4 regions of the Paenibacillus sp. VCA1 genome follow, and region 1 is predicted to be linked to each of the others. Evidence: predicted binding sites of a transcription regulator. Region 1 holds the regulator's gene; each other region holds the start of a gene.
What was found. Region 1 encodes Rex, which represses fermentation and respiration genes when NADH is low (regulators of the CRP and FNR family bind a similar motif). Its sites were predicted from a motif close to TTGTGAAATATTTCACAA; they were not measured.
Positions count from the first base shown of each region.

Region 1 (7,236 bases):
ATCCAGGCTGAGTTCGATCATGGAATAAGAGTAATCGAGCTTCTCCGGCGTTTTTTCCACGAGCAGCACATCGAGGCCGCGTGTCGCCAGCATCTCGGCGATGCCTTGGCCCATCGTACCGCCGCCGATAACGCCAATCTTTTTAAAATACATGTTTCTCTTCCACCTTCCTATGGCCACTTATGCTTTTTCTATGTTGTACCCATATAACCTTTTGTATGTGAGGTACATGGTGACCCAAACTATAATAATAACTTAGCATAAAAAAAAAGTAAAAAAAAAGACCAGCATCATAGAATTATGCTGGTAATTGGGAATGTTCACGAAATAGTCGACGGAATTGGTCGCCGGACAGCGTTTCTTCCTTTAAAAGGATATCGAGCGACTGCTCGTAGATTGTACGGCGTTCTTCCAGCATCGTCCGTGTCCGTTTCATGAGATCTTCCAGGATGGCGGTATTTTCTTTCATCAGCTCTTCTTTCGTGACCATATCCAAATCCACGATGCCTAGCGAGGTCAATCCGGATTTCATCATGGTCTGCACGATGTTGAGCGCCTGCTCGAAGTCGTTGCTTGAACCCGTGCTTCGTCCGCCGTAGAAAATTTCTTCCGACGCAGCTCCTCCAAGCGCAATCATAATCTGCTCTTCCAGGAACGTTTTCGTATACAGATACTGCTCCTGCGTCGGATTATGACGCACATATCCAAGCGCTTTGCCGCGCGGGCTGAGCGCTACCTGGCTCACGCTGCCGGGCCGTACGAGCTCCGCCATGATGGCATGTCCGAGTTCGTGGATCGCGACGCGTTTTTTCTCTTCCAGCGTCGATTCACGGTCGGTGCGTTCGCCCATCATCACTTTGTCAATGGACATGGACAAATGTTTTTGTTCTATTTCTTTCAGCCCTTCACGCATCGCATAAATGGCTGCTTCATTCATGACGCTCTCCAGCTGGGCCCCGGAAAAGCCAAAGGATTCTTCGGCGATTTTTCCGAGATCGACATCGGTTTTCAGCGGTTTGTTTTTTGCATGGAGCCGGAGAATATGCTCCCGGCCCTTTTTGTCGGGCAGATCGACCTGGATATGCCGGTCGAAGCGGCCCGGACGGAGCAGCGCGCTGTCGAGCATTTCTTTGCGGTTCGTCGCCGCGATCAGCAAAATTCTCGGACTGTCGGACGAATAAATTCCGTCCATCTCGGTCAGCAGCTGGTTCAGCGTCTGGTCGTATTCGCGCTGCTGGCCGCCCTCGCGTTTGCCGCCGATGACGTCGATCTCATCGATGAAAATGATGGCGCTTTGCTTGTTTTCCTTCACGGCTCGGTTTCGCGCTTCGCGGAACAATTCACGCACACGTCCCGCGCCGACGCCGACGTACATTTCGACGAATTCGCTGCCTGAAGAAGCCACGAATACCGAATCCGTGTAATGAGCCGCGGCTTTGGCCATCAGCGTCTTGCCTGTTCCGGGAGGACCCGTGAGCAGAATCCCTTTTAACGGGCGGATGCCCAGCTTGCGGATCTCTTCATGTTTGATCAAAAAATCCAGGGCTTCCATCAGCTCCTGCTTGGCATGATCCTGCCCGCCGATTTCTTCGAACGTCAGCTTCTTGGGGCCTCTCTTCTTGCGTTTGCGTTCCGTTCCGGCCCCTACGGCCAGCCCGCCGCGAACGCTCGCCATGAACAGCAGCCCGCCGACAAGCAGCGTCGCGATGATCAGCGGAATGATGTTGACGCCGATATATGCCAGAAATATGAGCAGCACCGGAACGAATCCGATGAGAATCTCTTTGGACCATCTAGGCATTATTCCCACACCCCAATCTTTCCGGGGTTCCGGGGTAATACGATAAATTTGCTGTGTTCGCCGTCGCTAAGGCCGATATACACGTTTTTGGCATCCATTTCCGTTTGGGTTTTAATGCCGGTATCTTTCGCAAGCTGATCCAGCTTGGCCGGAATTTCGGTATATTTCTTGTTATCCATCGCTTCCGCTACGGAAAACATGGCCGAGTCCCAAAAACGGTTCAGCTTATCGGAAGAGTGGTCCACAAAGTCGAAATTCAGCTCGCGGTTCCCCACCACCGATTTGCCTTGCGTCGTAATTTGATTCACAAGGCCGGAAAGGTTCGTGTCCGGCTTCAAATCCAGCTTCAGGTTGATCTGATTGCGGCTAATATCGAATTGGGCGTTGTTGACGCCTTTATAATTTTGAACGATTTTCTGCAGCGGACCCTGCATCGTCGTCTGGCGGTAAATGAACCAGCCTCCGAACAGCAGCGCCGCCGATATGACAACAGTAATCGCAATTGGTATTGGACGCAGTTTCAAAACGTATGTCCTCCTCTCATATTCTAAAACTATTTTCTATATATATATCATACGAAAAATAGACAACCGCGGCAAAGAGCTTTAAGCATAAGCATCTCGTCACGGTCATTCAGGACTTTTCCGATTTGCATTTCGACACGACTGTCACACCAGATCGATAGAGTATATCGAATCACTACAATGAAGAGTATATCACATCGTATATACTAAATCGAAGGTAATGTGTGAAAGTATTTAAAATATTATCCTGCTCACGCCAAAGAACCCCATTTTCATGAGGTTCTTTTTCATTCTTGAACGGACAAATCTACATATGACGCCTATTTTTCATTACCGGTTCGGCAGCGTAAACGGGCCTCCGATGCTTTGGCCGTCGCTAAACCGATAGAATTGGTAGTAATAATGATCCTTCGACCAGTAAAAAAGCTGCCAGGCATACTGGCCGTTATACATTCCAGGCACGATCTTCAGCTTTTTCACGTCGGGTATCTCCTTCAGCGCCTTCTCCCTGACCTGATTTTCCGAAATGCCGTTTGAAAGCAGCTCTTCGTGAACCGTGCCTTCGCCGGATTTGACTTTGCCGTCTTCGTCCATCGTTACCCATACCATCACCGGCCGATTGTCTTTGTCCAAGCCTTCGATCGCCCAGCAGATCGTATCCCACACCGATTTTTGGGCTTCGGTCACCTTTACGAGGCTGGTCTCCTGCTTCGCCTTCAGAATCGCTGCCGTCTCCTGGGCCCGGATGTCCTGAGTTACGTATATGTAATAACGGTAAAGTCCGAAAACAAGCAGCAGCAAAACGACGATTCCGAGAAAAATCCATTTCTTCTTATTCTTCAGCATAAGCTCCCCTATCTGTTGCCGTCCTATCGGGCCAAGAGACCTTCAAAAGCGGCTTGGGCTTCCCGGCGGATGCGCTCTTCGTCCATGGTCAGGCAGGCGCCGTGTTTCACGACCTGCTTGCCGTCCACCCATACGTGCTCGACGTCTTTGCCGCAAGCTGAATAAATGGCGTGGGAAATCAGATCGGTGTGCGGAAGAAAATGGGCCTGGTCGGTGTTGAGCGCGATGAAATCGGCTTTCATTCCCGGAGCCAGCGTGCCGACGTCTTTCAGGAAAAGGGACTCCGCGCCGTGGACCGTTCCCATTTTCAGCGCTTCGTACGCCGGAATTGCCGTCGGATCGCCGGAAACCCCTTTATGGATCAATGCGGCGAGACGCATTTCTTCGAACATATCCAAATTGTTATTGCTTGCCGCTCCGTCGGTTCCCAGAGAGACCGTCACTCCGGCCTTGAGCAAGTCCGTCACGCGCGCCACGCCGCTTGCCAGCTTCAGGTTGCTTCCCGGGTTATGGGAAACGGCCACGTTGTTGCTCGCCAAAATGCCGATTTCTTCATCGGTCAAATGAACGGCATGCGCCACCAGAGACGGTCTCGAAAATACGCCGAGCTTTTCCAGATGGGCAACCGGACGCAAACCGTATTCCTTGACGTTTTGCTCCACTTCGGCCATCGTTTCGGACATATGGGTATGCATCGGCAGATCCATATCATGCGCCGCCTGCACGAATTTTTCGATATAATCCGGAGGGCAGGTATACGGCGCATGCGGCGAAATCATGGTCGTGATCCGGCCGTTGGCCTTTCCGTTCCAGTCGCGCGCGAATTGGATCGCCTCGTTCAGCTTGTGGCGCTGAAGCTCCTCGGAACACAAACCGATGACGCCGCGCATCAGGGAGGCGCGGATTCCCGATTCTTCCGTCACTTTCGCCACTTGATCCATATGGTCGTACATGTCGAGGAAGGTTGTCGTGCCGCCTTTCAGCATTTCCAGTACGGATAAGGACGTACCCCAGTAGACATCGGATGAAGTGAATTTGGCTTCCATCGGCCACATTTTTTCCTGAAGCCAGATTTGCAGGGCCAGATCATCCCCGTATCCGCGCAGCAGCGACATCGCCGCATGTCCGTGCGTATTGACCAATCCGGGCATAAAAAACAGATGCGTCCCGTCGAATACGGGAACATCGCCTTCAAGTTCCGGTTTTTCTTCCCCGATATAAGCGATGCGGTCGTCCTCGATCACCATATATCCGCGGATTACCGGCTTGTCTTGATCAGGCACGGCAAAGCTGCCGTTCGCGATGATCCATTTATTCGTTGTCTTGTTCTCCGTCATCGGTAGAACCTTCCTTTCCGTTATCCAAATAATATGCCAAGCTCAGCAGGTCGGTCGTAAAGTCCGCCGCATGAATCCGGATGTTGGCCGGAGCCTTCAGGATCGTCGGCGCGAAGTTCAGAATCGCTTCGATTCCGGCCCCGATCAATTGATCCGCCACGTTCTGGGCTTCGACGGCGGGCACGGTGATGATGCCGATCCGGATATTGTGCTTTTTGATCGTGTCCGTCATTTCCTCCATCGGCTGCACCGTAAGCGTATTGATCCGTTTTCCGATCTTTTTCGGATTTTCGTCGAACACCGCCACGATTTTAATGTTTTCGCGAAGGTAATAGTTGTAATTCGAAAGGGCCTGGCCCAAATTCCCGGCGCCTACCAGCACCGCGTTGATCTGCTGGTCCAGGTTCAGAATGTGGCGGATTTTTTCGATCAGGTACGAAACGTCATACCCGATCCCTTTCCGGCCGAAATCGCCGAAATAGGCAAGATCCTTGCGGATTTGCGCCGGATTCAGGTCGAGTTTCAGGCCAAGCTCCTGGGAGGAGACCGTCGCAACCTCCCGCTTGTTCAAATCATTCAAATAACGTAAATATACAGGCAGTCTGCGGACGACCGCTTCGGAAATTTTCTCCGATTTCATGCTTGTTCCCCCTATTTAACAGCTTAATTTCTATCGTTAACATCGTATGAAAAGAGGTGCGTTAACCCTCTTGAAGCCATTCAGATATACGGGGAACCATTTTTTCCGTATTCATATGCTCCATCTTTGGCCCCGGCAAGGAGTAGAGAAAATATTTCCCGTAATAAGACTCGATCACCCGCGTATCGTAAACGATGACGATGCCGCGGTCATTCGCCGTGCGAACCAAGCGGCCGAACCCCTGTTTAAAACGGATAACCGCTTGAGGCACGGAAAGCTTCATGAACGGATTTTTTTTCTGGCGCTGTAAAAGCTCCGCTTTCGCTTCGTACAGCGGATGGTTTGGCGGCTGGAACGGAAGCCTTACGATCGCAAGGCAGGTCAATGCCTCGCCGGGGATATCGACCCCTTCCCAGAAGCTGCTCGTACCGAGCAGCACCGAAGCGCTGCTGTCCTGGAAACGTCTGATGAGCTTGGTACGGCTGCCGCTGTCGACGCCTTGGCCGAGAACGGTGATGTCGCTGCCCGCAAGGGTGTTTTTCAACGGCTCATGCACCTGCCGCAGCATCCGGTACGAAGTGAACAGCACCAGCATCCGCCCGTGCGTCGCAACGGCCGCGTCCGCCAAGGAGCGCACCAGCGTATCGACGAACACGGCGTCGCCGACGCTTCCTTTGACGCTGGGGAAATCCCGCGGGATGACGAGAAGCGCCTGATCCCGGTATTTGAACGGAGACGGAAGCTGCACGGTCACGAGGCGACCGCTTTCCTGGTCTTCCTCCAGGCCGAGATTGTCGATCATATATTGGAAGGATTTGTCTACCGACAACGTCGCCGACGTTAAAATAACGCTTTTCTTTTTGTCGAAAAACAATTCCTTCAGCTGTTTGCTGACATCCACCGGGACCGCGTACAACTGCAGCGATTTGCTGCGGAAATGGCTGCTGGCTTCCATCCAATAAACGACGGTTTCATCGTTCAAGTTCATGAAGGTCCGCAGGTCGTCGCGTTCGGCGGCAAGATCCTTGAACAGGCCGCTGAGGTCTGTAATCAGGCTGTCGGCGCTGTAATCGTCTTCGTTTTCCTTGTATTCCGCCAGCATTTTTTCGCCGCGGCGGACGATCTCGCTGATTTTGACGTGGATCTGGTTTTCCAGCCCCTTCAGCGCTTCCCACTCCTGCGGCCATTTCGACGGCTGCAGCCGGAGCACGAATTGCCCCGCTTCGCCCGGCGAAACGTCATTTCGTTCCGGCATCAGGGCGAAAAGGGATTCGCTGAGCTTATCCCATGTTTCCTTGACGTCCACCAAATCTTCGCTCATGCGGTCAATCGCGGCGATCCAGTCGCTTGCCCGCTCCTGTCCGGACGGCTGCAGCTGCTGGCGAAGAGCGATAAGCTGTCCGCTGCGCGAATCTTTGTACAGCCGTGTCAGCGTGTGGACGACGCTAAAATACTTCATATTCAGGCCTAGATGCTTGCCGGCCACGTCCTCCAAATGATGGGCCTCGTCGATGACGAGACGTTCGTAAGACGGCAGCAGCTGATGTCCTGCTTTGACGTCGGTGAACAGCTTGGAGTGGTTCGTGATGACCACGTCCGCGATGCCCGCCTCATGTTTCGCCCGGTGGTAATAACATTTGCGGAACCATGGGCAGCTTCGTCCCAGGCAGGAATCCGAATCGCTGCTTACCGTTTCCCAGAAATCGCCGCCCCTTCCGCCGAGATTCAGTTCTTCGTCATCCCCGTTTTCGGTCTGCGCCAGCCATACGATCATTTGCGCCGCCGTAATCGTATCTTCCTTGGGATTAAAAAAGTCTCTTCTGTTTATTTTATGTTCAAATTTTCTCAAACACAAATAATGTTGTCTGCCCTTAAAGACGGCCGCCTTGAACGGAAACGGCACAACCTGCGTCAATAAAGGCACGTCCCGCTCGCGCAGCTGCTCCTGAAGGTTGATCGTATGCGTGCTGATCATCACTTTCTGCTGCTGCTTGACGCTTTGGTATATGGATGGAATGAGGTAACCAAGCGATTTGCCGGTCCCCGTTCCCGCTTCGATCAGCAAATGCTTGTCTTCATTCAGCGCGT
Region 1 covers NZ_JAVLSX010000004.1:84,517-91,752, reverse strand. The annotation lists gene RJP21_RS09650 (3-hydroxyacyl-CoA dehydrogenase family protein) at 1-153, opposite strand, end outside; gene RJP21_RS09645 (AAA family ATPase) at 299-1,801, opposite strand; gene RJP21_RS09640 (hypothetical protein) at 1,801-2,325, opposite strand; gene RJP21_RS09635 (cell wall elongation regulator TseB-like domain-containing protein) at 2,656-3,171, opposite strand; gene RJP21_RS09630 (amidohydrolase) at 3,195-4,508, opposite strand; gene RJP21_RS09625 (redox-sensing transcriptional repressor Rex) at 4,483-5,148, opposite strand; gene dinG (ATP-dependent DNA helicase DinG) at 5,210-7,236, opposite strand, start outside.

Region 2 (7,236 bases), on a different contig from region 1:
ATGTTGATGCCAGCATCCTTTTCCCTTGTATTCAAATCGACTTTGACGGCTCCTTGCGGTTCCACGCGGATCGGAACGTTCGGGCCGAACGAAGCAAGAATCGGGCTGCCAAGCGCCTGTCCGAGCGGGATGCTTTCGGAAAGCATATGTTTGTTTTGCAGCGTATCCTGCACGACTTTAAAGGTTTCCGACGTAATTTTCATATGTTCGGCATAATTCAGCATAAATCCGGATACTTTGCCGGAGGAGTCCATTTTCCAGTCGATCAGCTGCTCCGCGTTCTCCCCTTTGGCAACTTGGGAGGCTACGGCTTCATTAATGGCGTCGGTCCCGATCTGCTTCATGCGGATTTTGGCCAAATGCATAATCGGGGGTTTCATATGGTTTTCCACGTACGCAAAAAACTGCAGAATAAGAATAAGAAACACCAATGAGCCGATCAGCCATACTTTGCGCCTGCTGCGCGGTTTGTTGACGCCCCTGCTTCGCCATCTCGCCCTTCTTCTCATGTTCGCCCATCCCTCCTTGATGAAGAGGTTGCCTACTTTATCAGCATATGTCCCTGTCCACCAAAATAACCCACAAAGTAGGCCGGGCACCGCCTGTACGGTCCACAAGCCGTTGTGATATCCCGGACGCTTCGGAAAAGATGGATTCTCCCGATTCCGGGAGGGATTTTTAAGCACGGCAGGGTATAATGGAGAAAAGCGGCGGCAAATTTTTTTTGCGTGCCCGTATCCTTTTGCACCCGCATAAACGTTTTATATATAGAGGCCTCTCAAGGAGAGTGATTAACATGTTAATCCACAAGGAAATGGAAGAAGTATATCCGAAACTCAAATATTTCTGCCTGAGCATGACCGGCAATTCTTGGGACGCCGAGGATTTGGCCCATGACTCCATGCTCAAGGCGCTAAGATTCTGCCAAAAGGACCCTTCAGCCAAACGCGTGCCGAACTTCCCGCTTCTGGCGACGATTGCCCGCAATCATTGGATCGACCAGCTGCGCAAAAAAGGGCGGGAAACCGCCGGGCCGTCCGAGGAGGAACCGTCCTCCGAAAAACCGCTGGAGCTGCTGCTGAGCGGGCTGGAGACGCTGATGGAGCGTTTGACGCCAAAGCAGCTGCTCGCATTCGTGCTGAAGGATGTCTTCGAATACAAGTTGTCCGATATCGCCGATTCCCTTGAAACAAGCGAAACGGCCGTCAAATCGCTGCTGCATAGGGCGCGCCACAATTTGAACGGGGAGGAGCTTGCGGAAGCTCACGTATCCGCCCAGGAATGGGAGAACATCGACGCGGACTGGTTCCAGCGGCAGCTGCTCGTCTCGATCCGCATGGAACAACCCGAGCTGCTGCAGCGGCTGGCCGTTCAGCTGCGGAAAACCGCGCAGGCTCCCGCGCAGCGCCGCACCCATTCTTCCGGCAATTCGTCCATGTCCCTGCAATTGCTCGCGGCGTAGCCCTTTCGGCAAAACGAAGTTTCATATTCGAAGGAGGCTGCATGCATGAACACAATACCTTATGTCGTTGAGCAATCCCGACTTGGGGAACGCTCGTATGATATTTATTCCAGATTGCTGAAAGACCGGATCATCTTCCTCGGTTCCGAGGTGAACGACCAGGTGGCGAACAGCATTATCGCCCAGCTGCTTTTCCTTGCCGCCGACGATCCGGAGAAAGATATTTCGCTTTACATTAACAGTCCGGGAGGGTCTGTTACAGCCGGCTTCGCGATCCTCGATACGATGGATTACATCAAGCCGCAGGTCAGCACAATCTGTATGGGCATGGCCGCCTCGATGGGCGCCAACCTCTTCCTGGGCGGTGCCAAGGGCAAAAGATACGCCCTGCCGAACAGCGAATTTATGCTGCACCAGCCGCTGGGAGGCGCGCAAGGGCAAGCCAGCGACATCGATATTTCCGCCCGCCGCATCATCAAAACAAGGGAAAGAGTCAACCGTTTTATCGCCGAAAAAACCGGCCAGCCGCTGGAGAAAGTATACAAAGATGCTGACCGTGACTTCTTCCTTACCGCCGAGGAAGCGCTCGAATACGGGATCGTAGACAAAATCATCACACAGCCGCTGACCTAAAAAACGCAGCATCCAAAAAGCAAAAACTGCCCGATATTGAATAACATCGGGCAGTTTTATTATGTTTAAGACAATAACAGCAATGTTAACACCACAAATTGAACGGATCCGGCGATCTCCATCATGCCGACCTTCATCGGCTTTACCATTTTGCCAGAAAAGATCAACGTCTTTGCCAAAGGATAAAGAAAAGGCAGGAACATCCATGGGTTTAAGGTGAGCAATGGCAGCAGAAGCGCGATGATATGGTACATATGCGAATACATCGTCCAGCGTTTATTTTTTCGTTCTCTGAATACCGATTTTACGAAAAATACAGTACCCGTAAAATACACAACATTATACAGCATGACGTCCAGCAGCTCCCTGCCCCAGATGCCGCCTCCCAGCATGTAAGCCGCCGCCCCGCCGGTACAGAACAACAATATGGCGCATATATCGTTTAGAAACGCACGCTCGGCTTTATGACGAACATGCCAAACCGGCACCAAGACAAGGACGATCAACGCGGGAGCGAACCCTGCCAGCCATGGATTCCATATCAAGAGCGGAATAAGAATGAGGGCGGCCGCAACCGCATATCCGATCCCCCAAGAAAGCCACATGCCACGGTTTTTTGCCTTTTTCAACGATTGCAGCAGCGGGTACGACGCCATGTACAGCAGCAGCCAAGCAAGAAACAGCGGTATATGAAGAAGTGTAGGCTTGGCCGCAAACATGCCTGTAATAAAAGGAACACTTAGCATCGCCCAGCCGCCATGTTCTTTCGGAATAACGATATGAACTTTTTTCATCATAAACTGTTAGCCCCCGATATAGGACATTCCGATTTTCTTCCGAGGGGAGGCCGCGTGCTCTGTTCGTTCTTCGGAGTACCTGTCCTCCCGTTTCTCCCAGACGTTTATGATGGCTGCGAGCAGTTCCTCATCCGAAGCGCCTCCGCGAAGCAAACGGCAGATGTCAAAGCCGCTGGAAGCAAAAAGACATGTGTACATTTTCCCGTCGGAAGAGAGCCGCACTCTCGAACAATTAGAGCAAAATGCTTCGGATACGGAAGAAATGAAGCCGACTTCGGCCTGCCCGTCTTTATAACGGTACCTTCGGGCCACTTCGCCGGGATGATCGGGAGCGACGGGTTCAAGCGCCGCCGATCCGCCCAGCCGATCGAATATTTCCCGCTTCGTCACCACTTGCTTAAGGTTCCACCCGTTTTCGTTGCCAACGTCCATAAACTCTATAAAACGGAGCGTAATCCCCTGCGATTTGAAATATTCGGCCATCAGCATAATCTCCCGATCGTTCACTCCCTTTTGCACGACCATATTGACTTTGACCTGAAATCCGATCTCCCTTGCCTCTTCGATATTTTGGAGAATGATAGCCGGCTTGATGCCGCGGCCGTTCATGGCGCCGAACAGCTCGGGGTCCAGGGCGTCCAGGCTGACGTTCAGGCGGCGTAGCCCCGCATCGTACAAGCTTTGCGCCTGCTGTCCAAGCAGAAGTCCGTTTGTCGTGCATCCGATGTCTTCGATGCCATGAATGCCTTGCAGCATCCGGATCAGTTCGGGAAGGCCGCGCCGCATGAGCGGCTCGCCGCCGGTCAACCGTATTTTATGCACGCCAAGCTTGGCAAAAAGGCCGGCCAGGCGCGTGATTTCCTCCCAGGAAAGCAGCATGTCCTTGGGCATAAATGCATAATCGTCTCCGAAGATTTCCTTCGGCATGCAATACGTGCAGCGAAAATTGCAGCGGTCCGTCACGGAAATGCGCAAATCCCGCATCGGCCTGAGGAGCCGATCTTGAATGTTATTTGCCGCCATGGCAGCCGCCTCCCTCCAAATCAATGTCCGTATTTACCCCGGCAGCGGCTAACTCGTCCGCAACGCATCGTCACCCGGCCGGAAGCGGCCGTGAGGCGGCTGATCGGTAATGTCGCTGAACGTGCCTACATAATGAACGACATCCCCCGCGTCATCTTTTACGGCGTTAATGGTTAATAGCTCTAAATATTCCTCGCCGTTTTTCCGGCGGTTCCAAATTTGTCCCTGCCAGCTTCCCCGCGCCTTGATTTCGGACCACATGCGGTCGTAAAACTCGCGGGATTGACGGCCGGATTTGAGCACATTTGGATTTTTGCCGATGACTTCTTCTTCCGTATAACCGGTAAGCTCCGTAAAGGCGGGATTCACCGCATGGATCTTCCCTTTCGTGTCCGTCACAAGGATGCCTTGGCCCGTCGAGTTAAAAACCTCGGAGGATACCGACAATTTATCCTGATAATACATCCAGACCACAATGACAAGACTGGCTAAAGCGACCTGAGAAAGCGCCATAAAGCCGATGGAATATTGGCCTGTCACCGAATGAATGAAGGAGAGCATGAGCGGCGGGAAAAATCCGCCGAGGCCGCCCATCATGGAAACGATCCCGTTGACGATGCCGGCCTGCTTATTAAAATAAAGCGGCACCAGCTTGAAAATAATGCCGTTTCCCAAACCGGCGCAGACGGCAATGGTCAGGCAGCCGACCGTATATAAGCCGATGGATGGCGAGAACGCAAGGATGATCGCAGCAATCGTCAGCCCGACAAAAACGGCCATGAGCAAAAACAGCGGCTTGAATTTATCCGCGAGCCATCCGCCGACAGGACGCAAACAGGTGGCGACGACGATAAATCCGGCCGTCCGCATCCCTGCATCCACCTTGGCGAGTTCGAAATTCGACACCAAAAAGTTGGGCAGATATACTGTAAAGGCTACAAATGCACCGAATGTAATGAAATAGAACAGGGAGAAAAACCACAGCTTTTCATTTTTGTAGACCCCTTTGATTTGCTCGACGATGGGCGTTTTCACTTTTACTTCTTTACGGTCGCCCAAAAAAACGTTCAGGACGGCGAACAGCAGCAGCAAAATTAAATACAGCCGGACCGTGCTGCTCCATCCGATCTGCGTGGCAATGACGGGCGCGGCAAACGTGGTGATCGCCGTTCCGATATTCCCCATCCCGTAGATGCCGTTGACCAGACCCAGCTTCTCCTTGGAGTAATATTTGGGCAGCGAGGTGACGCCAACCGAAAATACTGCCCCTCCGATCCCAAGGAAAAGTCCTCCGATCACCAGAGAGGTAAAAGAGGAGGCGGCGCTGATTAAATATACGGGAACTAAAAGTAGAATAAAGCTTGTAATAAATACGATTCTGGCGCCAACCACATTGGCGTAATACCCTAGCGGAATCCGCAGAACCGAACCCAAAACGACCGGTATCGCCGTCAGAATTGCGATCTTGTCCGCCGGAATGGATATATCTTCGCGGATAAACGGCAGAAGCGCGGAGATGATGACCCATACCATAAATCCCAGCACCAGATTTAATGTTTGCAGCGGGAGCTGCATTTTTTTGATCATGCCAATCACCTTTTCCAAACGTATTGAACGGCTGACTTTATTGATCCCCACGCCTTATTGTAAGTGCAAGAATTCACAAAAGTAATAGGGAAGTTCCCTGAACCTTGCCGGGGAACTTCCCTATATCGGTGATCTAAACTGGATGATTACGAATACATTCTATAACCTTCAAAAATCGAGGAGCTTTTTCTTCAGCGCATATTCGACCAGCTCCGGACGGCTCTTCAAATTCAGCTTCTCCATGATTTTCGCCTTATGCGCTTCCACCGTCTTGACCGAAACGTACAGCTTTTCCGCGATTTCCTTGTTGCCGTAACCTTTGGCGATCAGCGGCAAAATCTCGATCTCGCGTTTCGAAAGGCTGTTAAACGGATCGCTGTCCGGGCTTTCGCTGTCTTTTTTAATGAACTCCCGCACCAAAGCCGTCGCCATCTGGGGATGGATGTAGGTCCCTCCTTTATGCACCATGCGAATGGCGGAGACCAGCTCTTCGTCGGGCGCATTTTTAAGGACATATCCTGAGGCGCCGTTTTTAAGCACATGAAACAGGTAGTCGTCATCATCGTACATCGTTAATATTAAAATTTTCGTTTCCGGAAAGTCGGCGCTGATCTTGCCGGTTGCGATGAGGCCGCTCTCGCCGGGAGGCATGCTTAAGTCCATCAGGAGCACATCCGGACGGTGTTTCGCCACCATGGCGTAAGCCTCCAGCCCGTCGGCAGCCGTCGCGACAACCTCCATATCCGGCTGGTAATTCAGGATCATGGAAAACCCGCTCCGTACGACGGCGTGATCATCCGCGATCACAATTTTCATCATTCATTCGCCCCCTGCCTCAAAAGAACTTATTGGAATGCGAAGCTGAACGGTCGTTCCCTCGCCGGGCGCCGAATGCAGCGTGAACTGCCCCCCTACCAGGTCGGCGCGTTCACGCATGCCGTAAAGTCCGAGACCGGTTCCCTTGGCTTCGCCGGCGTTTAAGTTGAACCCGACCCCTTCATCGCGTACCGTCAGCAATAGATGGCCCTGTTCCTCGCATAACCGCACATGGACCTCATCCATGCCCGAATATTTCAAGGCGTTCAGCACCGCCTCCTGGCAAATGCGATACACGACGGTTTCGATTTCGCTGCCGTACCTTGCGGCGGCCAACTCGGCGGAAAATTGGACGAGCATGCCGTAATTTTTTTCGATCCATTTGAAATGCGAACGAAAAGCGGCCTCCAGCCCTAAATCGTCCAAAGAAGAGGGGCGAAGCTCGACCGATAAATGCCGGATGTCGTCGAGCAAACGGGTAAGCGACGCCTCGGTCTGCCGTAGTTTATTGAGCGCATCTTTCCCGACGTCCATATATTTTAATACGCGCAGGTCGACTAGCGAACTAAGCAGCTCTTGGGCAACGCTGTCATGCAGCTCGCGCGAAATTCGTTTTCGCTCGTCTTCCTGGGCTTTGATGACATATTTCAGCATATTCATGCGCTGCAGCATTTCCTGCGTGCGCTGCTGTTTCGTCAGGTCGAGCAGCATCAGCACCCGAATCCCGCGGGACTCGTCGATCGTATGATAGCTGGCGGCATAAGGAACGATCCCTTCGCCCCGCGTTCTCAGATACACCTGGAACGAGGAAAATTCCCCTTGAGGGTAATCCAGATAACATTTGGAGCAGGAGATGAGGTCCTTTTCATCCGTATACCCTTTGCAGGTCTGGCAAAAAGATTCGTCCACGCCCGACCG
Region 2 covers NZ_JAVLSX010000009.1:38,960-46,195, reverse strand. The annotation lists gene yunB (sporulation protein YunB) at 1-509, opposite strand, end outside; gene RJP21_RS20255 (RNA polymerase sigma factor) at 797-1,462, shown strand; gene clpP (ATP-dependent Clp endopeptidase proteolytic subunit ClpP) at 1,508-2,095, shown strand; gene RJP21_RS20245 (YwiC-like family protein) at 2,161-2,892, opposite strand; gene moaA (GTP 3',8-cyclase MoaA) at 2,899-3,915, opposite strand; gene RJP21_RS20235 (nitrate/nitrite transporter) at 3,964-5,502, opposite strand; gene RJP21_RS20230 (response regulator transcription factor) at 5,671-6,318, opposite strand; gene RJP21_RS20225 (sensor histidine kinase) at 6,322-7,236, opposite strand, start outside.
Region 2: a site for Rex is predicted at 5,564-5,581, ahead of RJP21_RS20235 (nitrate/nitrite transporter). Genes of this name have one in related genera too.

Region 3 (7,236 bases), on a different contig from region 1:
CGTCTCCCAGGTAGGGGATGATATTACGCTCGATAAAGTCGTTGACGTTGACTTTGTTCATCCAATTTCCTTTTTTGAACCCGCGCCAGCCCGGCTGCATGGTTTGTACGTCTTGTTCCAGAACAGACATTGGAATCCCTCCGTTTTTCAGGATATGATCCGCCGCATCGATGCGTTTTGCTATTTGTGATTTCATTCACTTATATGGCGTGATCTTGCTAATTTTTGCTTTATGCTGCTGCTTATCATTGGCTTTTGCTGCGTTCTTGCTTGTGATCTTTCATCGATGCGGCGTTTTCCTTTACAAGTCCAGTTTAAGAAACTTCCGCCAAAACGGCTGTGACATATATCACATTGTCGCAGCCGTCATGTACCGAATGCCTACTCCTCGAACCGACCGTAAAACGCGTTCCGGTAAATGTCCGCCAGCTCCGATACGAGCGGCAGCTTCGGATTCGCCGTCGTGCATTGATCCTCGAAAGCGCGGTCCGCCAAGTAATCGACTTTTGCTTCGAATTCTTTGGCGTCAAATCCGAGCTCCTGGAACGATTCCTCAATGCCAAGCGCCTTGTTCAATTTCCGTATGGCCAGAATCAGGCTGTTTACGCCTTCCTCCGTCGTGCGGGCAGGCAATCCCAAAATGCGCGCGATTTCCGCATACCGCTCGTCGGCGACGAAATGCGAATATTTCGGGAACGAAGCGAACTTGCTTGGCTTTTTCGCGTTGTAACGGATCACGTGCGGCATCAGGATCGCGTTGGTCCGGCCGTGCGCCGTATGGTATTCGCCGCCCCATTTATGCGCAAGGCTGTGGTTGATGCCAAGGAACGCATTGGCAAAGGCCATTCCGGCCAGCGTCGAAGCATTATGCATCTTTTCGCGGGCAATTTTGTCCCCGGTCAGCGCCGACTTCTCCAAGTATTGGAACACGAGCTGGATCGCTTTGATCGCCAGTCCGTCCGTATAATCGCTGGCCATGACCGATACATAGGCCTCGATCGCATGCGTGAGCACGTCCATCCCCGTATCGGCCACCGCCCGTTTCGGCAGCGTGTAGACAAACTCCGGATCGACGATCGCGACGTCCGGCGTCAATTCATAATCCGCAAGCGGGTATTTCGTATTGCCTTGGTTTTTGTCCGTTATGACGGCAAACGAGGTGACTTCCGAGCCCGTGCCCGAGGTCGTCGGAATGGCAACGAATTTGGCCTTTTTCCCGAGGCGCGGATATTTGTAGATCCGTTTGCGGATGTCCATAAACTTCTGCTTCAGGTTCGAAAAGTCCGTATCCGGATATTCGTAGAACAGCCACATCGCTTTGGCCGCATCCATCGGCGAGCCCCCGCCAAGCGCAATGATGCAGTCCGGCTGGAACCGTCTCATCATGTCGGTGCCCCTGTCCACCGTGGTCGTCGAAGGGTCGGGCTCCACTTCCGAAAACACTTCGATGACGACCGGATTTTGGCGCTGGCGCAGGAAATATTCGACCCTTTCGACATACCCCAGCTTCACCATCATTTCGTCGGTCACGATCGCGATCCGGCTGATGTCCGGCATTTTGGCCAAATATTGCGTCGCTCCTTTTTCAAAATAAATCTTGTCGGGTACTTTGAACCATTGCATATTCACGGTACGGCGCGCCACCCTTTTGATGTTGATGAGATTGACCGCGGTTACGTTCGAAGACGTCGAATTCCGGCCGTACGAACCGCAGCCCAGCGTCAATGAAGGCAGGTTCGTGTTGTAAATGTCCCCGATCGCCCCGTGGGTCGACGGCGAATTGACGATGATCCGCCCGGTCTGCAGCCGGTCCGCGAACGCCGATATCACTTCCTCGTTATGCGAGTGAATGACCGACGAGTGTCCCATGCCGCCGAACGCGACGACCTCCGCCGAACGCTGGATGCCTTCGGCCGCGTTTTTTACTTTATAACAGGCCAGCACCGGACTGAGCTTTTCCGCGGACAGCGGATACTTCGGACCGACGCCTTCGATTTCGGCCACCAAAATTTTGGTTCCCACCGGCACGCTGAAACCGCATATTTCCGCGATCTTCACCGCGGATTGGCCGACGATGGCCGGGTTGACCGCGCATTTTTCCAGGTTGATGGCGCCTGCCGTCAGCTTGGCGGTTTCTTCCTTATTGACGAAGTAGCAGCCGTTCGCCGTCATTTTCTTTTTGACCGCCTCGAAGATCGGCTCCTCGATGATGACCGCCTGCTCCGAAGCGCAAATCATCCCGTTGTCGAACGATTTGGACAAAATGAGGTCGGTCACCGCCTGATCGATGTCCGCCGATTTTTCGATGAAGCAAGGCACGTTGCCCGGACCGACGCCAAGAGCAGGTTTTCCGCAGCTGTAAGCGGCGCGCACCATGCCCGATCCTCCCGTCGCCAAAATGAGCGCCACGTCGGGATGGTTCATCAGCGCATTCGTTTTTTCCATGTTCGGCTCTTCGATCCACTGGATGCAATCGGCTGGAGCCCCGTGCTTCACCGCCGCCTCCAGCATGATTTTGGCCGCCTCGCGGCTGCACTGCTGCGCCGATGGATGGAAGCCGAAAATGATCGGGTTGCGGGTTTTGATCGAAATCAACGCTTTGAACATCGTCGTGGACGTCGGGTTGGTCACCGGGGTGATCCCCATGATGATGCCGACGGGTTCGGCGATTTTTTGGTAGCTTTCGTACGGATTGTCTTCGATGACGCCTACCGTTTTTTCATATTTGATGCTGTGATAGATGTATTCGGTGGAAAACATGTTTTTGGTGATTTTGTCTTCATATACGCCTCTGCCGGTCTCGTCGACGGCCATCCTGGCCAGCCGCATATGCTGATCAAGCCCGGCCAGGGCCATCGCCTGAACGATCCCGTCCACTTGCTCCTGCGTCATGTCCATGAACTTCCTTTGCGCCTCGTTCGCTTTGTCGATCAAGTTCTGGATGTACGCTTCCGGCGACTGCTGTTTTTGTTCTGCAGCGGGTTCTTTTTTTACAGCCATGTCTCTCATCCTTCCAGTTTATTTTGAAATCCTATCTCTGGCCTGATCATAACAAAACCGGAACCGTCCGGAGATGATCTTTCTCACACGAAAGTGAAAATAATCACAAATTCGGAATTTCGACACTTTTTCGGTCTTCAAAGTCCCCAAAAACCATTTTTTTCAGGTTATAATTTACTTAAAATTTATTTTAAAAATTAAAGAGATAGAGGGGATAACGAGTATGAGCAACCAACTGAACGTAATCGAAACCCGCGGGAATACAAGCTGCTTCTCCGAACAAAACCTGGAGCGCCTGATGGCTATCATGCAAGACCGGACCGCGCCCGAAGGATCCCATTTGTTTTGGGAAGGCGACAGCTCCGACAAGTTGTTTTACGTTAAAAGCGGGCGCATCCAGCTGACCAAATCCACCGATGAGGGCAAAGAGCTGATTTTGTACATGTACCAAGCGGGAGACATCGTTGGCCATGCCGATCCCTTTTTCAGCCATAAGCAAAGTTATACCGCCGAAGTGATGGAAGAAAGCGTCGTCGGCGTCATCGACCATAAAGACCTCGAAGTGCTGATCTGCCAGCACTGCGATTTCGCGATCGATTTCATGAAATGGATGGGCGTCCATCACCGGCTGACCCAGACCAAGTTCCGCGACCTGATGTTGTACGGCAAGCCGGGTGCCCTCTGCTCGACGCTGATCCGGCTTAGCAATACGTACGGCGAGGAACACGGAGATGACATTTTGATCAACAAAAAAATTACCCACACGGATTTGTCCAACATGATCGGCTCGACGCGCGAAAGCGTAAACCGGCTGCTCGGCGATCTCCGCAAAAAAGGCGCCATCGAATACGAAAACGGCCTTATCGTCATTAAAAACCTTGAAATGCTGCAGGACGTTTGCCATTGCGAGATGTGTCCGAAAGAGATTTGCCGTATTTAAGCCGTTAAGCCGCCGGCCAGCATCGCCGATGTTCCCGTCGCCATAAAGCCAAAAAAACCTCCAGGACCGCATTTCGGCCAACGGAGGTTTTTTAGCATGCATTAAGACCTATACCCCTGACAAATTTTGTAATCCACCCCTTATTCCAGTCCCATCATTCCAAAATACCTAAATATGTCATATCACGAAGCCAAAAAGACCTCTTTTGATTCTAAAGTCCTATAAAACTTTCGGAATAGAGAACCGATGAACATGATGTTGCGCATTTCTTTGGTCTTATTTTCATTGCGCAATTATTCCTAAAATATCATTCGATCATCGTTCACCGCCAGGCGGACACAGTCCCGGCAGCTGCCCGAAACAAGGACCGGCATCCGGCCCGCCCGTGTTGATCCATAAGACCAACAACCCATTTCGCCGCAAACGACGAGGGCATAATGGATCATGGATCGTATAGATCGTATAAGGAGTGCAGAGAGTATGGCATCAAAATGGATTCAGCGCATATTGACGATTATCGCCTTTGTCGGCACCATGGTTTCCGGCACGGAGGAAGGAGCGGCTGCGTCCCAACCGGCACCGGCTCCCAAAACCGCCGCGGCCCCGCATGACCAAAAAGCCACGTGGCTGTGGAAAACCGAATGGATCCGGCGGGATCCGCAGGAGGTTCTGACGTTTCTGACCCGGCATGAGGTAAACCTTGTCTATTTGCAAATCAATGCCGACATCCCCGTGACCTATTATAAAAGCTTTATTAAGCAGTCGGCGGCTCTGGGCATTGAGGTGGATGCGCTGAACGGCGCCCCAAGATGGGGTCTCACGTCGAATCGGCAAGAAATTACCGGTTTTCTGAACTGGGTAAAAAGCTACCAGCAAGCGGCAGGCGAAAACGAAGCGTTCCACGGCATTCACGTCGACATCGAACCCCATTTGCTCCCGGAGTGGAAAGAAGACCTGCCCGATGTCATCCGCCAGTGGGAAAGCAACGTCCGCTACCTTCGAAACGAAGCCGATCGCATGGGGCTGCCGTTGTCGGCCGACATCCCGTTCTGGCTCGGCAATTATACCGCCTCCGACGGCAAAACGGCCCTTAACCGGTTTATGATCGGCCAATTCGATTCGGTTACGGTCATGTCTTACCGCAATACGGCCAAAGGGATCAACGACATCGCCCAAAGCACGCTGAAGGCTGCGGCAGACCTCGGCAAAGCCGCCATGGCCGCCGTAGAAACGAAACCAAGCCTCGAAGGGGATTTCATTACCTTTTACCAGGAAGGGGCCGAGGTCATGTATGATCAAATGGCCGAGCTTCAGGACATGCTTAAAGACAATCCGGCCTACGCCGGCATCGCCATTCATGACTTTGACGGCTGGCGTGACTTGAAAAATTAATTAAAAATGAACCGTTCTTACGGATTGAGCTGCACCGAAGCCTGTTTCCCGCTAAGCTGGATTCCCGACGTCCGATGCCCTGCATGGCTCAAATCCTTTGCCAGCCGCTCAAGCAGTTCTTTGGCGGCGGTTCCTTCCTTGCCTTTGATTCGAACGACAAGCAAAACGGCGTCGCCGGACTGCAATATCTTCTCCGCCTGGCGCCGTTTCGTTTCATAATCATGCTCCTCGATTTGCGGCGTCAGCCGGATCTCTTTTACCTTCATGCCTCGTTCCGCCGCTTTCGCCTGCTGCTTTTCCCTTTTGGCGTCTCCCGCCCCGATGAGCCGGCATGGCGGGGGACTGCTCATCAGCGAGGTGCAAACCAGGTCAACCTTCAGCTTTTTGGCCAACGCCAACGCTTCCGCGGTCGGCATGACGCCGAGATCCTCTCCGTTTAGTCCCGTCAGTTCCACTTCCGACGCTTTGATTTTTTCGTTCATCAGCATTTTCCGTACGCTCCCGTTCGTATTGTCGTATAAAGCCGCACGCCGGGCTTGGCGCCGGACATACCGTATGTATGATGCCGCGCTAAGCCCGGTCCAGCTTGATTTCCACTTCGTCCAAAGGAGAAAGCCTCATGTCAAAACCGTCTTCGGTCAATTCCTTGCCGTTCACTTTAATTACCCATTTTTCCACCGCTTTGGAGACGTATCCTTTGATCGAATGAACCATGCGCTTGTTCAACGTCAATTCGATGAAATCCGTGCTGGTGAGCATGTCCCGCACGTTTTCGTTTTCGGCGTACGGCAGGATGTACGTATGCGAAATCGAGGGCATGATGGTCCCGCCGTTGATTTTAAGCACGGAATATTGGACCTCTTTCGTTTTGGGATCCGTCGGTTCAATGGAGATGCCAAGCTCGTCGTTTTCCTTCAACACCGTATCCAGCTTGTCCTTTCCAAGCTTTTTATCGTTGAGCTCGATTCCCCAGGTGAAGGCGGGCGAAAGCGATACCTGGCTGATCGAATGGATGCTCCCGTCGTCCGCAAAGGTGACGATTCCGCTGTTTTTCAGGCCTTCCCGGATCGTAACCCCCTGCTCCAAATATTTTTCAAGATCGCGAATCGTGTCCTGAGAGAAAAAATCGTCTTTTTCCGAAATCAATATCGGCGAAAAACCTTCGCCGGATGCCACTGCGGCCGCATCCTTGGATTTGACGCCATCGCAGCCCGCCAGCAAAACCATGGCGGCAGTGATGAAAGCGATTACTTTTTTGAAGCTGTTCCCCATTTTGGGCACCACCTTTTTTTATTCATTGCATGGTGCTTCAGCGGCTGCAGTCTCTATGAACCAAAAATAGAGTCCTCGCCTGAGAACTCTATTTTACCATAATGGAGCGATCGTTTTCGACAGGGATTAGACAGGTTTAGACCAAAAACTCAATTGATCAGCGCCTGCATGAACGTTCTTGTGCCGTCCGAGTTTTTCAAATATGGACCCAAACCGAGAAAATGGCCGCGGTCGACATAAACGCCCGTCATCCACGTCCCCTCCAGAACCTCTCCATCCAGATGGAGGAGCAGCGGCGGCGCGGAAATCAGTTCCTGGTAAACGGGCACGCGGGTATTGTGCTTTTTGAAAGGTTTGCCGGATTGCTCGAAAGGAAGGGAAGTGACATAGGTAGGCACGAAATAAGCCGAGATGGTTTCCATCTCTTCTTCATCGTAAAAAGGGGCGTCGCCGAGAACGGGATAAAACAGCGAAATTTCCTCGAATTGCGACCAGATGAACAGCTGCAGCATCATGCTTTGCAATCTGCCGTTATGGAAGACGTATTCGCGTCTGCCCGGATGCTCCTTTTCTTTCGCGCCGTCGACGGGCTCGACGTAATGGCGCTCGCAGCCTACGCATTTCCATCCGGA
Region 3 covers NZ_JAVLSX010000002.1:85,092-92,327, forward strand. The annotation lists gene pflB (formate C-acetyltransferase) at 1-130, opposite strand, end outside; gene adhE (bifunctional acetaldehyde-CoA/alcohol dehydrogenase) at 382-3,000, opposite strand; gene RJP21_RS03865 (Crp/Fnr family transcriptional regulator) at 3,224-3,940, shown strand; gene RJP21_RS03870 (hypothetical protein) at 4,421-5,332, shown strand; gene infC (translation initiation factor IF-3) at 5,350-5,820, opposite strand; gene RJP21_RS03880 (hypothetical protein) at 5,903-6,604, opposite strand; gene RJP21_RS03885 (hypothetical protein) at 6,754-7,236, opposite strand, start outside.
Region 3: a site for Rex is predicted at 3,092-3,109, ahead of adhE (bifunctional acetaldehyde-CoA/alcohol dehydrogenase). Genes of this name have one in related genera too.

Region 4 (7,236 bases), on a different contig from region 1:
GGGGGCCGTCATCGGCACGACCGCGCCTTCGTCCGGCGTGGAGGAAACCATGCACGGTTTGATTCGGGAAGCGACCCGGCGTTTGGAGAAGGATGGCTTTCGGGTCATAACCGGGGAAACCGTATGGACTCAAAACAAAGCAAAGTCCGCTCCCGCCAAGGTACGCGCCGCCGAGCTGAACCGGATGGTACGGGACGAGGGGGTTGACCTGATCGTGCCGCCTTGGGGCGGGGAGCTGCTGGTTGAGATTCTGGAGCATCTCGATTTGGAGAAGCTGCCGGAAAAATGGATGCTCGGCTATTCGGACATTAGCGTGCTGCTGCTTGCCGTGACGTTAAAAACAGGCTTGGCCACCGCCCATGGCACGAATCTGGTGGATTTGAGGGGCGAATATTCCGACGAGACGACGGCAATGTGGCGCACCGTGCTGTCGACGAAAACCGGGGAATCGGTTGTGCAGCATTCGTCGCCAAAGTTTCAGAAAGAATGGGACCATGCCAATCCGGCGCCATGCATCTTTCATTTGACGGAACCGACCGATTGGAAAACGGTAACCGGCGGCAAGGTTCATGTTCAGGGCCGCCTGCTCGGCGGCTGCGTCGACGTGATCCGGCATTTGATCGGCACGCCGTTTGGCGATGTCCGCACTTTTCAGCAGGAGCGGATCGGCGGGGAACCGATTTTGTGGTATCTCGAAAATTGCGAGCTGAATACGGCCGATTTGCGCCGGTCGCTGGTGCAGATGAAGCTGGCGGGGTGGTTCGATCATTGTTCCGGCCTGATGTTCGGACGAAGTCCGGCCAACCGTCCGGTGGAAAACTACACCGCCGAGGATGTATACCGCGAGCTTGCGAAAGAACTGCAGGTACCTGTCATCTATGACATCGACTGCGGCCATGTGCCTCCGCAGATTACCTTCATCAACGGCGCATACGCCGAGGTTGAAGTGGAAGCTGGGCGAGGGAAGGTTGTACAGCATTTTAGGGCTTGAATGGGATATATTCGAGGTAAAGACTCCGATGAGCAACCAACTTGTTCGTCGGAGTTTTTTTATCTGCTGAGCCGAAACTGCCGGAAAAATATCTTTTCAACCGCCATGTTGATCTGGATTATGTGCTATTATTTGGAAGAACGGTCCATAATCAAGGCAGCCGCTCGCATCTATAAGTTTTTAAAATACATATAGCAGCAACAAGGGAGTGATACGAATTGATTGAAACGGCGGGAAATCGGCAGGAGCCGGTCATATCGATCCGCAATCTGGAAATGAGTTATGGAAGCAAGCCGATTTTGCAGGGCATCGATCTGGACGTGCATAAGGGGCAAATCATCGGTTATATCGGCCCGAACGGCGCGGGCAAAAGCACGACGGTCAAAATCATGCTGGGTCTGGTCGAAGGGTACCAGGGCGAGGTGCGGATTTTTGGCAGGGACATCGCGGACGGGGACATCGAATACAAGCGGCGCATCGGTTATGTGCCGGAGGTGGCGGAGCTGTACGACAGCTTGACCGCACAGGAGTATTTGGTGTTTGTGGGGGAGCTGTACGGGCTCGCGCAGCGAAAAGCGGATCACAAAGCGAGACGGCTGATGGCCAAATTCGGGCTCGAAGAGGTTTATTTCGACCGGATTTCCTCGTACAGCAAAGGGATGCGGCAGAAAGTGCTTCTCATCTCCAGTCTGCTTCATAACCCGGACATCTTGTTCCTCGACGAGCCGCTGAGCGGGCTGGACGCCAACAGCGTCATGATCGTAAAAGAGATTTTGGCGGCATTGGCGGCCGAAGGCAAAACGATTTTCTATTCCTCGCATATTATGGACGTCGTCGAGAAGATCAGCAGCCGCATTTTGCTGCTTAACGGGGGGCGGATCGTCGCCGACGGCAGCTTCGAGGAGCTGCGGGAGCAGTCGCATGAACGGTCGCTGGAGCAAATTTTTAATGATTTGACCGGATTTCACGAATACAAGGATGTGGCGTCTTCGTTCGTGTCGATCGTTCAGGAGGTGTAGCGGATGGGTAGCGTGAAATGGCTGCAAATTCTGGATCCGCTGCGGGGGCTGTTCGAAAGATCCGGGATCGACTACGAAATGATGCGCCGCATCTTGGAGGTCAAGCTGTTGATGGACGGCCGCAGGGTGCCGACGCTTATTCAGAAATCCTCCAAAAATGCCGACCCTGACAAGCAGTCCAACCAATTTATCAAGTCGCTGTGGATTTACGTCATTATCAGCGTCATCTTGGTGCCGTTTGTCGTCATGAAGACGAATTACATGTTTCAGATGAGCCTGGTGTTCGGCATCCTGATGTTCATGATCACGACATCCATGATCTCCGACTTTTCATCCGTAATGCTGGACGTACGCGACCGGAACATTTTGTTTTCCAAGCCGGTGCAGCGCCGCACGATCAGTATGGCCAAAATGCTTCACGTGATGATTTACCTGCTGCTGTTGACCGGATCGTTGACCGTGGTGCCGCTTCTGGTCGGTTTATTCAAGCACGGCGTCTTGTTTTTCCTACTTTTCCTTGTGGAAATCGTGCTGATGGACTTTTTTATCGTCGCGCTGACGGCGGCGCTTTACTGGCTTGTACTGCGCTTTTTCGACGGGGAGAAGCTGAAGGACATCATCAATTACGTTCAGATCGGGCTGACGATCGTTATGACTGTAGGGTATCAGTTTATCTCCAGATTGTTCAGCGTCATCGATTTGAAGGTTGCATTTAGGCCGCAGTGGTGGGAGATTTTCATATTTCCGGCTTGGTTCGCCTCCCCGTTCGAATGGCTGCTTGGCGAAGGGAAGTCGCCGCTGGTCATCGTCTTTTCCGTCCTTTCGGTCGTCGGGACGGCGGCCGCCTGGGGATTGTATTCGCTGTTGATGCCTTCATTCGAACGGAATTTGCAGAAGCTCGCCAGCCATCACGGGCGGGGCAATACAAGCCGTTTCCGCCTGCAGGAAGGGCTGGGCAGTTTCTTTTGCCGGAGCCGGATTGAGAGGCTCTTTTTCCGCTTTTCCTGGGACATGATGGGCCGGGAACGGGACTTTAAGCTTAAAGTCTATCCGCAGCTGGGCTTTTCCATCATATTCCCGTTTATTTTCATGTTTAATATGCTGCGCTCGGAGGGCGGTTTTGCCGCCATGCGAATGGGCAAAGGGTATTTGTTTTTGTACTTCTGCGGGCTTATGATCCCAAGCATCATCATGATGCTCAAATTCTCGGGAAACTATAAAGGGGCATGGATTTATCAAACCGCGCCGTTAACGGACGTCGCCTCCGTCTATAAAGGAGCGCTGAAAGCGATGGTCGTCCGGCTGTTCGCTCCGGTATTCATTTTGCAGGCCGTCATTTTCCTGATCATTTTTGGCGCGAGAATTATTCCGGAACTCATCGTCATTTTGCTCGGGGTGCTGCTGTATGTGGTCGTCAGCTTTATGGCGTTAGAAAAAGGGCTGCCGTTTTCGAGGCCGTTTCAGAACGCCCAGTCCGGCGGCGGGTTTGTTATTTTTGGGCTAATAGTGCTGCTTGGCGTCTTCGCGGGTGCGCATTTTGGCTTTACATTTTTACCGTACGGAGAGTATTTATACATGCTCCTGCTGCTCATCCTTAATCTGGTTGCTTGGAAGCTGGCTTTCCGCGAGCTGCCTGCGTCTTAAGTACCTTATAGGTAAAATTACCCGGTCTTTTTTCCAAGAAAAACATTTGCACTTTCCTGCCTATATTTCACACTTTGATTATGGTTCAAAGAAGTAGTACATTAATAGATGAAATCATAAGGAGGTTTCTGAATTAATGTTCTATGAAGACAATGAGAACCTGACCATCATGACCTACACCTTGAATAGTGGCATTAAAGGAACTGTACCTTTATCGAATAAGCAAATTCAGGAATGGATCGAGTGCTATCGTACCGACGCGAAATTCATCACGGCTATTGGTAAGGAGTTTTTCGGCCTCAATCCAGAGCTGGTTGCGGATTTCAAAGTGCATAACCGTTTTTCCAACTACGCCGAAGTGCTGAAGCCGGTGGGCAACCGCCAGGCGGAATCGGATAATACCGAGCAGCTGTCCAAAGCGTACGAAGAGAACCGCGTGTACTTCAAAGTCGACTGCAAATGCGGCACGACCTATACGACCTATTCCCAGTACTACACGACCAAATGGTATTGTTCCAAATGCAACGAGATCGTGTTTTTGGACAAGAAAAAGGGCAAAGTGGCTACGGACAAAGGCGATGCCTGGTACATGACCAACAAATATTACGTAGCGAGGGACTAGCAGGATCTGCGCGAAACGCCCGTCGTTCGGGTGAAGACATAGAGGAAATATCGAATTTTAGGGGACTTTTTTCGGGCCGTATGGGCTTGGGAGAGTCCCTTTTGTTTGGTTCGAAGTCTAAAATTTTTAATATTTTGTGACATAATTCACATATTGGGTCTTTTGGACCTGTGGTTGTGACATAAATCACATTTAGAATGACGACGGTCTGCCAGAATACAGGAAGAAGAGATTTTTCAATCGGGAACGATTGAAGAAAGTTTGCAGCATCTTTAGGGGAGCAAATGGATGGGGTATATCCATCGCCCAAGGGTTCGAACTGAAAACTATTAGAAAGAGGGAAGAACAATGGACGTAATTATGCTGTCGCGGATTCAGTTTGCGGCAACGACGATTTTTCACTTTTTCTTCGTCCCCGTGTCCATCGGTCTGGCGTTCATGATCGCGATCATGGAGACGATGTACGTCGTCAAAGGCAAGGAAGAGTACAAACATATGGCGAAGTTCTGGGGCAAGCTGTTCCTGATCAACTTCGCGATCGGCGTCGTCACCGGCATTCTTCAGGAATTCCAGTTCGGCATGAACTGGTCGTCGTATTCCCGGTTCGTCGGCGACGTGTTCGGCGCTCCGCTGGCGGTTGAGGCGCTGCTCGCCTTTTTCATGGAATCGACGTTTATCGGACTTTGGATTTTCGGCTGGGAACGGCTTTCGAAAAAAGTGCATGCGCTTTGCATCTGGCTGGTTGCCATCGGGACGATTATGTCGGCGTTCTGGATTTTGGCGGCCAACTCCTTCATGCAGCGCCCTGTCGGTTTTACGATCAACAACGGCCGGGCCGAAATGAACGACTTTTTCGCGCTGATCAAAAACGGCCAGCTGCTGCTTGAGTTTCCGCACACGATTTTGGCCGCGTTTATGACGGGCGCGTTCCTGGTTGCCGGCGTCAGCGCGTATAAGCTGCTCAAGAAAAAAGATGTGCAGTTTTTCAAAAAATCGTTCGTCATTGCGACCGTGATCGGCCTCGTTTCTTCGATCGGCGTGGCGCTTGTCGGTCACCAGCAGGCCCAATACCTGGTTAAAACCCAACCGATGAAAATGGCCGCAACCGAAGCGCTGTGGGAAAACAGCGGCGACCCTGCGCCTTGGACGGTGACGGCGTTCATCGATACGAAAAATCAGAAAAATACCGCAGAGTTCCAGATCCCTTATCTGCTCAGCTTTTTGTCGTACAGCAAATTTTCAGGGGAAGTGCAGGGCATGAAAGAACTGCAGGCCCAATATGAGCAGCAGTACGGCCCGGGCGATTATATTCCGCCGGTGCGCACGACCTTCTGGAGTTTCCGCGTGATGGTGGCCAGCGGTTCGCTGCTCATTTTGCTCAGCATGTACGGGGTGTATTTGGCGGCGCGCAAAAAGCTGGAGAACCGGAACAAATGGTTCCTGGGCCTTATGGTATTTGCCATTTCGCTGCCGATCATCGCCAACACTTCGGGCTGGATTATGACGGAAATCGGCCGCCAGCCATGGACGGTATTCGGGCTGATGACGACCGCGGACGGCGTATCGCCGAGCGTAACCGCAGGCCAGGTGCTGTTTTCCCTGATCGCATTTACCGGAATCTATGCCGTATTGGCCGTCGTTATGGTCTACCTGTTTATCCGCGTCATCAAAAAAGGACCGTACGCCGCCGAGACGCCGGCGGAAACGTCCAGCGATCCATTTGATAAGGAGGAATACCGCCATGCTATCTCTTAATGAGCTGTGGTTCGTGCTCGTCGCGGTGCTGTTCACGGGGTTCTTTTTCCTCGAGGGCTTTGATTTCGGCATCGGGATGGCGACGGGCGTTTTGGCGAAAAACGATACCGAACGCCGGGTGCTGATCAATTCCATCGGCCCGTTCTGGGATGCCAACGAGGTGTGGCTGCTGACGGCCGGAGGCGCGATGTTCGCGGCTTTCCCGAACTGGTACGCCACGCTGTTCAGCGGATTTTATACGCCGCTTGTCCTGCTCCTGCTTGCGCTCATCGGGCGAGGGGTCGCCTTTGAATACCGGGGCAAGGTGGAGAAGGCTTCCTGGAAAAAAACATGGGACATCGTCATCCTGATCGGCAGCCTGCTGCCGCCGCTTCTGCTGGGTGTCGTGTTCGCCGATTTGATTCAAGGCTTGCCGATCGACCGGGCGATGGAAATGAAAGCTTCGTTTTTCGGCGATATCGTGAATTTCTATTCCGTTGTCGGCGGTTTGACGATGGTCGTGCTTTGCCTAGTGCATGGCTTGCTGTTTGCGACGCTGCGGGTAACAGGCGACCTTCAGCAGCGCGCGCGCCGCATGGCCCGCAGCCTGATGGTTCCGCTGGCGGTACTGGTTGTCGCTTTCTTTACGCTGACGTATTTCAATACCGGCATTTTTGAAGCGCGCGGCGGCATTCTGATTGCCGTATTGGCTGCTTTAGCCGTCGCGTTTGCGCTGGCGGTCGTATTTTCCGGCAAGAAAAAAGACGGCTGGGCGTTTGGCATGACGGGCGCGGTGATCGCGCTGGCGATCGCGACGTTTTTCATCGGATTGTTCCCGAACGTCATGATCAGTTCGATCGATGCCGCCTTTAACCTGACGGTGGACAATGCGGCCTCCGGACATTATTCGCTGAAAGTAATGACGATCGTGGCTTTATCCCTGCTGCCTTTCGTGCTCGGCTATCAAATCTGGAGCTATTTTGTTTTCCATAAACGGGTTCACGAGAAAGGGCATTTGGAATATTAATGGATCGGAATTTGCTCGGCTATAAAGGGATAAAGCCAATTCTTGCCGCCTCGTTGGCGTTAACGCTTGCACAAAGCCTGTCGATCATCCTGCTGGCAAGATGGCTGGCGGAGGCTCTCTCCGCCCTTTTTGCCGGCGAACCGCTTCATGGTCAATACAACAAATTGATGATGTTTCTGGGGGCATTCCTGGTCCGGCA
Region 4 covers NZ_JAVLSX010000003.1:278,520-285,755, reverse strand. The annotation lists gene RJP21_RS07900 (S66 family peptidase) at 1-991, shown strand, start outside; gene RJP21_RS07895 (ABC transporter ATP-binding protein) at 1,267-2,010, shown strand; gene RJP21_RS07890 (hypothetical protein) at 2,014-3,654, shown strand; gene RJP21_RS07885 (hypothetical protein) at 3,791-4,276, shown strand; gene RJP21_RS07880 (cytochrome ubiquinol oxidase subunit I) at 4,625-6,031, shown strand; gene cydB (cytochrome d ubiquinol oxidase subunit II) at 6,018-7,037, shown strand; gene cydD (thiol reductant ABC exporter subunit CydD) at 7,037-7,236, shown strand, end outside.
Region 4: a site for Rex is predicted at 4,411-4,428, ahead of RJP21_RS07880 (cytochrome ubiquinol oxidase subunit I). Genes of this name have one in related genera too.